Regions from separate parts of the Metabacillus litoralis genome, predicted to be linked through region 1. Evidence: a T-box and tRNA genes for the amino acid it is inferred to sense, from the RefSeq annotation. Region 1 holds a T-box; the other holds one or more tRNA genes.
The links. The T-box of region 1 lies ahead of tyrS (tyrosine--tRNA ligase). A T-box ahead of a tRNA ligase gene usually reads a tRNA of that ligase, here a tRNA-Tyr.
Positions count from the first base shown of each region.

Region 2: it encodes a tRNA-Tyr, which carries the amino acid that the T-box ahead of tyrS (tyrosine--tRNA ligase) is inferred to sense. The anticodon was not compared.

Region 1 is NZ_CP033043.1:5,166,366-5,170,566, reverse strand. It holds gene D9842_RS25325 (ABC transporter substrate-binding protein) at 1-963, opposite strand, end outside; gene tyrS (tyrosine--tRNA ligase) at 1,141-2,385, opposite strand; T-box leader at 2,433-2,657, opposite strand; gene D9842_RS25315 (MarR family winged helix-turn-helix transcriptional regulator) at 2,669-3,181, opposite strand; gene D9842_RS25310 (DUF3156 family protein) at 3,371-3,916, opposite strand; gene D9842_RS25305 (APC family permease) at 3,944-4,201, opposite strand, start outside.
Region 2 is NZ_CP033043.1:4,335,413-4,339,613, reverse strand. It holds gene D9842_RS21270 (anti-sigma factor family protein) at 1-497, opposite strand, end outside; gene sigW (RNA polymerase sigma factor SigW) at 511-1,074, opposite strand; tRNA gene D9842_RS21260 (tRNA-Ala) at 1,328-1,403, opposite strand; tRNA gene D9842_RS21255 (tRNA-Gly) at 1,415-1,489, opposite strand; tRNA gene D9842_RS21250 (tRNA-Lys) at 1,496-1,568, opposite strand; tRNA gene D9842_RS21245 (tRNA-Gln) at 1,572-1,646, opposite strand; tRNA gene D9842_RS21240 (tRNA-Tyr) at 1,907-1,990, opposite strand; tRNA gene D9842_RS21235 (tRNA-Thr) at 2,002-2,074, opposite strand; tRNA gene D9842_RS21230 (tRNA-Val) at 2,110-2,185, opposite strand; tRNA gene D9842_RS21225 (tRNA-Glu) at 2,248-2,322, opposite strand; tRNA gene D9842_RS21220 (tRNA-Thr) at 2,341-2,413, opposite strand; tRNA gene D9842_RS21215 (tRNA-Asn) at 2,416-2,490, opposite strand; rRNA gene rrf (5S ribosomal RNA) at 2,501-2,616, opposite strand; rRNA gene D9842_RS21205 (23S ribosomal RNA) at 2,866-4,201, opposite strand, start outside.

The DNA.
Region 1 (4,201 bases):
AGGGACAGCCTGAAATTGATCAGTATTTAATCCTTCATGATGCTCAGCAAAAGAGCCAATATTATGCTGGACCATAGCGGAGACTCCCATATCAAAATTAGCAAGCATTGCCTTATAATCATTTGTAATATCACTCTTCGGAGTAAACTTTTGGTACAAACCAAAATATCTTTTTAAAAACTGAACATGCTTTGGATCATTAATCGTGCTTTTCCCATCCTTAAAATAATCCTCAATTCCTGAATAGGCATACATCATCCTTTGTAGTTGAAATGACCCACCTGCACCTCCCCGAATTGTAAAACCATACCGTCCACTTGATTTATCTGTTAATGTCTCAACAGCCAGGAAGAATTCCTCCCATGTTTGGGGAATCTTTAAATTAGCTTCTCTAAACCAATCTGACCGAATCCAAAGAATATCGAGATTTTGTGTATATGGAATTCCATATAACTTATGATCCTTTACAATTCTCCTATTAAACATGATCGCTTCTTTGTTTATTTGGTCCTTTTCACTCCAATTCTCAAAAAAGGAATCCAAGGGTAATAATGCATCGCGATGAGAAAACTCAGGAAGCCAACTGGTATAGACACTAGCTATATCAGGCATATCTTCAGCGGCAATCGCTGCGTCAAACTTTGACTTAGCATAATCTTTAGGTAAACCAACATACTCTACATCAATTGTGGGATTTTCTTGTTCAAACTTTCTAATTAATTCATTCCAAAGGGGTGTTCGCTGTGGACCAGCATTATCATCCCAAAAAGTAATCTTCACCTTTTCCGTTGCTTTTTCATTGGATTGGGATTCCTCTCCTTTACAACCTGATAAAAGTAAACTAATGATCATCATCAAGACTAGTATTGGAGATGTTACGATCCGCCACCTTAGCATCCCTTCTTTCTCCTCCCTATTTTTATATAATAATCTCATTGTGAGAATTTGAATTCCGTTGTTCATTAAAAAACTTCCTTTACAGTGCTTTAATAGAATTAACTTAAGCATACACCAAATTGCTCTTTGTAGCCCTATGTATCATCATAATAAACCTTTTCCACAAAAATAAAAAAGCTCGAATCTCTAAACTTGAGGAAATTCGAACTTTTTGCTATACAGCCAATTACTAGATTTCGAAAGTTACTTCTTTATCTTAATAAATTTACGTTTCCCCACCTGAACAACTAATTCGTCTGTGATTAAAACTTCCATTTGTGGATCTTCTACCTTTTCTCCATTTAATTTAATACCATTATTGTTAATCATTCTTCGTACTTCACTCTTTGAACTTAGTAGTTCTAACTTAACAACTAGATCTAAAATCGATAGCTCATCCTGTCCCTTCCAAGTTACAACAGGAATTTCATCAGGCATTGTTCCTTTCTGAAAAACAGTAACAAAATGTTCCTCTGCCTTTTCTGCTTCAGCTTTTCCGTGGTACATTCTCACAATCGTTTTAGCAAGTAACATTTTTGCATCTCTAGGATGAAGTATGTCACTTTTTAAATCTCCTTTTATTGTTTTTACTTTATCTGGTGTAAAATCAGTTACTAATTCAAAGTATTTACTCATCAATTCATCTGGAATTGACATTGCTTTTCCGTACATTTCTTGAGGACTTTCATCAATTCCAATGTAATTCTTCTTCGATTTAGACATTTTCTCCACACCATCAAGACCTTCTAATAACGGTATTAATAATGCAACTTGCTTTTCTTTTCCGTACTTTTCTTGGAAATGTCTGCCCATTAGAATATTAAAATGCTGGTCTGTTCCACCTAACTCAATATCACATTCCAACATCACTGAATCGTAGCCTTGCATTAATGGGTAGAAGAATTCGTGAAGAGAAATCGGCTTATTAAAAGCGATTCTTTCCTCAAAATCATCTCTTTCTAAAAGCCTGGCTACTGTTATTTTTCCTGCTAGTTGGATAACATCTTCAAAATTAAGCTGAGATAACCATTTAGAGTTATAGTGTAATTCAACTTTGTCCATATCAATCACTTTTGCAAACTGCTCAAAGTATGTTTTAGCATTATGTTTTACTTCTTCATCTGTTAGCTGTTTTCTTGCTACTGACTTTCCTGTCGGGTCACCTATTTTTCCAGTAAAGTCACCAATAATTAGCTGAATAACATGACCATTTTCTTGGAACTGTCTCATCTTGTTAAGAACAACCGTATGACCAAGATGAACATCCGGTGCTGAAGGGTCCAATCCTAGTTTTATCTTAAGTGGGCGATTTTCATATACTGATTTTGCTATTTTTGCTTCTAGCTCTTCAGTTGGAATAATTTCTTGTACGCCTTGAGAGTATATAGTAAGCTGCCTCTTTACTTCTTGTAATTGTTCTTCAGTTAACTTCTTATTTGATTCACTCATCATGATTTCCTCCTATTTTTTTTGTAAACAAAAAAACCACATCCCTAAAAAGGGACGTGGTTAGACTATTTCACGCGGTACCACCCTTATTGAAGAATAATAATATTCTTCCACTCAACGAATTAACGGATCGTCCGTTCTTTGCTATTGTTGTAACAAAGAAAAGCTCAAGGACTGTAATTCGCGTTATCTATGTGTCGATTCACACCAACCATCGACTCTCTGCAAACAGGGAGATAACTGCTACTCATGTTTCCTCTCATCACTTATTGACTATTCACTTTTAAAATTCATTTTCCCTAATGACTCTTCTTAGTAACGTAGCCAGTATTTTTTTCTCTGTTACATCAAGACTCGAAACAATATCAACCTCTCCCGAATGAAAACGGGGATAGAGCTCCTCAATGACTTGCTTTCCCTTATCAGTGAGTAAAACAAAGGTATTTCTTCGATCTCTGTGATCAACTTTTCGATAACAAAGGTCCTTTTTCTCTAATGTGTTTGTGATATTACTTATTGTCGCTTTTGAAACTCCCGCTGATTCAGCTAGTTTTTTTGTTTCAAGAGAGCCACCAATCCATAAATCATATAGAATCGAAAATGAAGTCCAAGATAGTCCGTATTCAGAAAGAACTTCTTGTTCCATTTTATTTCTTAACCCCTGAGCTACCCGATATATATTTGTCACAACAGCAATTGCATCTAAATTGAGTGAATTCAATGGTAGTTTCGTTAGTTGACTAATTGTATCAACCTCTTCAGGAAGCAATTCTCCATCTTCATTATTTATATGAATGTCAAACACCTTCTTGATTATTAATTTAATCGTTAGCTATGAAACGATTTTATCAAAAAAAAGGTTAAATGACAATGTATAATTAATTGCCATAAACCCAACTGGAATGATCCAAGGATTTTTAACAAAATGTTAAATGTGGTGGTTAGTTGTTTAGGTATATGGATTAGGAGGTAGCTAAAGCAAGACTTAACCTGCTGTCTTTTTCTGATAATCTATTATCGTCTCTTGAACCTTGTACGCTAGCTCTTTTATTTTTATCATCTCTTCATTTTTCATTTTAACAAAATATTGTAACGGAGGAAGCAAGATAAAAACATAGGAGCCAGGAATAGGAACCATTGTAATTTGATATTTTCCACCAACTTGCCCAATCTCTATCGATTCATAATCAACTGCCTGGACAATTTTCTTAAGTTGTTTATGCTGATTTAACAATTGACAATATGAGGTGCTCTGTCCTTTTGGCTGCCATTCTTTTTTCAGAAAATTCCATGAGATTGTTTCCGGGAAAATATTATCAGAAGACTCAGATATTTCGTAAGAGACTGATAGTTTATATACTCTTGATATAAAATTCCTGTTTATCAGAAACTTGAAACGCCATGTTGAATCATTAGCCTCTTCACTATGATACTCAAAATCACTTTCTTTAGTTGATTTTAGCTGAAACATTTTTACTGTCATAAGAAAATACTTATGTGCTCGTTCATGTATCCCTCCGAAGAACTTCATTAATGATCAACCACCTTATTTTCTTTGTTATTCTGCCTTTCTTGCTGGAATATAATCTTCTTTGTCTTCTTCGAGATCCATCATAATTCGTTTCTCAGATAAAGCAACGGGTTGAAATAGAGGTTGATTTTTAAATTTAAGCCAAAGGAAAGCATATATGCAAATTCCAATAAAGAAGCTACCTGCCAGCCCGTAAATTTGCATCTTCACTGCTGTTTCAGGATGGATCGTAATGATTAAATACACACATGCTAAAATGCCAATAATTTGTGTATATGGGTAGAA
Region 2 (4,201 bases), 830 kb from region 1:
AATTGCTCTCCATTTATAACTGTCACATCTCCATCAACTGTACCCTCAATCGTTAATGTTCCATTTTTAACAATTACATCACCTTTAACAACTTCATCTTTAGGAACGATAACTTTACTATTTTCAACAACTAAATTACTTTGTTTCGATACACTAAAATGTTGATCTTCATTCCATGCAGAAAGCAAGCTCCCAGTCATCAAAACAATAAAAAGAGATGCTGCCGTTAATAGTGGGTGACTTTTTAACCAACGATTCCATGAAACAGTTCTTTTTTCTCGCGGAAGATTATTCATAACAGCTTCAGTAAAGTTAAGAGGAGCTTCAATATGTGATGTGCTTTTGACTAGAGCAACAGCCTTTTCAAGTTCATGAAAGTGCTGATAACAAGACTCACATGTATGAAGATGGTCCTTAACCATTTTTTCCTCACTTGGTGTTAATTCAAGATCCAAATATTTATGCAATAGTTGAACATATTCTGAAGAACAGCTCATTATCATCACCTCATCATAAGTGCCTTAATTGTTTTCTTAAAGCCTCTCTACCTCGATGTATACGAGTTTTAACGGTTCCAACAGGTATATTCAGGATTTCGCTTATTTCTATAAGAGAAAGCTCATCTATATACTTTAAGACAATTACAGTTCTATACTTATCCGGAAGTTTTAATATTTCCTTTTGAATGGTCTCTTGCAATTCCAATGTTTCAAGTTCCTCTTCGGGTAGTGTTACATCGGCAGCTACTTGTGAATACATATTTAAACCATCTGTTCCGGAAACCTCAGCATCCAGATAATAATCTGGCTTTTTTTTACGAATACGGTCTATAGAAAGATTCGTTGCAATACGGTATAACCATGTAGAAAACTTTTTATTCATATCATATGTGTGAATATTTACATATGCTCTTATAAAGGCTTCCTGGGCAATATCCTCTGCTTCATGCGCATTTCCTAGCATCCTGTAACAAAGTTGATAGATTTTATCCTTGTACAAATCGACAATCTCAGCAAAAGCATTTTGATCACCTTTTTTCACCTGTTTTATTCGTTTTTTTACTATTGTCTCCATTTATCATACCTCCGCACTCTGCGGGTCTCTTTTTATACGAATTAGAAACCACTAAGGTTTCATTTTTTTTCACAATCATTATTTTAACAAATTTTGGAGAATGAAAGGAGAAAAGTTTCTAGTTTTTTGCTATTTAGATATACTTTTTCGGCATTTCTCATATTTAAATTGTTTGCACCAGCTTTTAATACATTAAAAAAACGATAAACAGTGTTTATCGTTTTATGTATCAAAGTTATTATTATTAAATTTATGGTGGAGCCTAGCGGGATCGAACCGCTGACCTCCTGCGTGCAAAGCAGGCGCTCTCCCAGCTGAGCTAAGGCCCCATGGTGCCGTATGGAGCGGAAGACGGGATTCGAACCCGCGACCCCCACCTTGGCAAGGTGGTGTTCTACCACTGAACTACTTCCGCAAATAATGAGCCATGAAGGACTCGAACCTTCGACCCTCTGATTAAAAGTCAGATGCTCTACCAACTGAGCTAATGGCTCTAATGGCTGGGCTAGCTGGATTCGAACCAACGCATGTCGCAGTCAAAGTGCGATGCCTTACCGCTTGGCTATAGCCCATTGATTAACCTTCATGAATAAGCTTCTTCGAAACTTCTTCATGAATCCTCAACGTAAGAGGATGTTTTGTGATATTTCTGACAGAAAATATCGTCGACTACTAGGTATTCTTTATACCTTTTATATCTGTCGTTCCATACTGAACTTTAGTTTTTATTACTTTAATTTCAGTATACCCACTCATTAGTGAAACTATTCACAATCCACTAAACAATTTTTATGATAAAACTTCTCAACGTACCTGTTTTATTGTTTATAAATGGTGGAGGGGGGCAGATTCGAACTGCCGAACCCTAAGGAGCGGATTTACAGTCCGCCGCGTTTAGCCACTTCGCTACCCCTCCGTTTGTAAGAGTGCCGGCGAGAGGACTTGAACCCCCAACCTACTGATTACAAGTCAGTTGCTCTACCAATTGAGCTACACCGGCATATGGTAAGTTATTTTTGCTAGCGCAAAAAAACATGGTGGAGGATGACGGGATCGAACCGCCGACCCCCTGCTTGTAAGGCAGGTGCTCTCCCAGCTGAGCTAATCCTCCGAAATAATACTAATTTATGACTTTCATTAAGGTAAGTTATTTTCGCTAGCGCGAAAAAACTATGGTGACCCATACGGGATTCGAACCCGTGTTACCGCCGTGAAAGGGCGGTGTCTTAACCGCTTGACCAATGGGCCTTATTTACTTTTCATCTAAGCTTCCAACCGGGCTCGAACCGGTGACCTCTTCCTTACCATGGAAGTGCTCTACCAACTGAGCTATGGAAGCAATGGCTCCGCAGGCAGGACTCGAACCTGCGACCGATCGGTTAACAGCCGATAGCTCTACCACTGAGCTACTGCGGAACAATCCAAAGCCTGGCAACGTCCTACTCTCACAGGGGGAAACCCCCAACTACCATCGGCGCTGAAGAGCTTAACTTCCGTGTTCGGCATGGGAACGGGTGTGACCTCTTCGCCATCATTACCAGACAATGTGACAAAAACTATTATACTAAATTAGAAGAAGATTTCAAGTGTTTTTTTCACTTTTATATTCCTTCAAAACTAGATAACGATTCACAATTCAATTCACTCTACTGAGTTTATGTTCTTACTTTGTCCAGCTCCAGAAGCCAAATCCTACGGTAATTTCACTCTCTCAAAGAAGTCAAAGAACGACTTCCTTTCGATCGCTCCAATTCCCTATGGATTTGAACGGGCTTCTTCCGCATTTCTATTTAGGTTAAGTCCTCGATCGATTAGTATCAGTCAGCTCCACACGTCACCGCGCTTCCACCTCTGACCTATCAACCTGATCATCTTTCAGGGATCTTACTCACTAATGTGATGGGAAATCTCATCTTGAGGGGGGCTTCATGCTTAGATGCTTTCAGCACTTATCCCTTCCGCACATAGCTACCCAGCTATGCCTTTGGCAAGACAACTGGTACACCAGCGGTGCGTCCATCCCGGTCCTCTCGTACTAAGGACAGCTCCTCTCAAATTTCCTACGCCCACGACGGATAGGGACCGAACTGTCTCACGACGTTCTGAACCCAGCTCGCGTACCGCTTTAATGGGCGAACAGCCCAACCCTTGGGACCGACTACAGCCCCAGGATGCGATGAGCCGACATCGAGGTGCCAAACCTCCCCGTCGATGTGGACTCTTGGGGGAGATAAGCCTGTTATCCCCGGGGTAGCTTTTATCCGTTGAGCGATGGCCCTTCCATGCGGAACCACCGGATCACTAAGCCCGACTTTCGTCCCTGCTCGACTTGTAGGTCTCGCAGTCAAGCTCCCTTGTGCCTTTACACTCTACGAATGATTTCCAACCATTCTGAGGGAACCTTTGGGCGCCTCCGTTACATTTTAGGAGGCGACCGCCCCAGTCAAACTGCCCACCTGACACTGTCTCCCAGCCCGATCAGGGCTGTGGGTTAGAATTTCAATACAGCCAGGGTAGTATCCCACCGACGCCTCCACCGAAGCTAGCGCTCCGGCTTCTCAGGCTCCTACCTATCCTGTACAAGCTGTACCAAAATTCAATATCAGGCTACAGTAAAGCTCCACGGGGTCTTTCCGTCCTGTCGCGGGTAACCTGCATCTTCACAGGTACTATAATTTCACCGAGTCTCTCGTTGAGACAGTGCCCAGATCGTTACGCCTTTCGTGCGGGTCGGAACTTACCCGACAAGGAATTTCGCTACCTTAGGACCGTTATAGTTACGGCCGCCGTTTACTGGGGCTTCGGTTCAAAGCTTCGCTTGCGCTAACCTCTCCCCTTAACCTTCCAGCACCGGGCAGGCGTCAGCCCCTATACTTCGCCTTGCGGCTTCGCAGAGACCTGTGTTTTTGCTAAACAGTCGCCTGGGCCTATTCACTGCGGCTTTTCCGGGCTATTCACCCTAAAAAGCACCCCTTCTCCCGAAGTTACGGGGTCATTTTGCCGAGTTCCTTAACGAGAGTTCTCTCGCTCACCTTAGGATTCTCTCCTCGCCTACCTGTGTCGGTTTGCGGTACGGGCACCTCTCACCTCGCTAGAGGCTTTTCTTGGCAGTGTGGAATCAGGAACT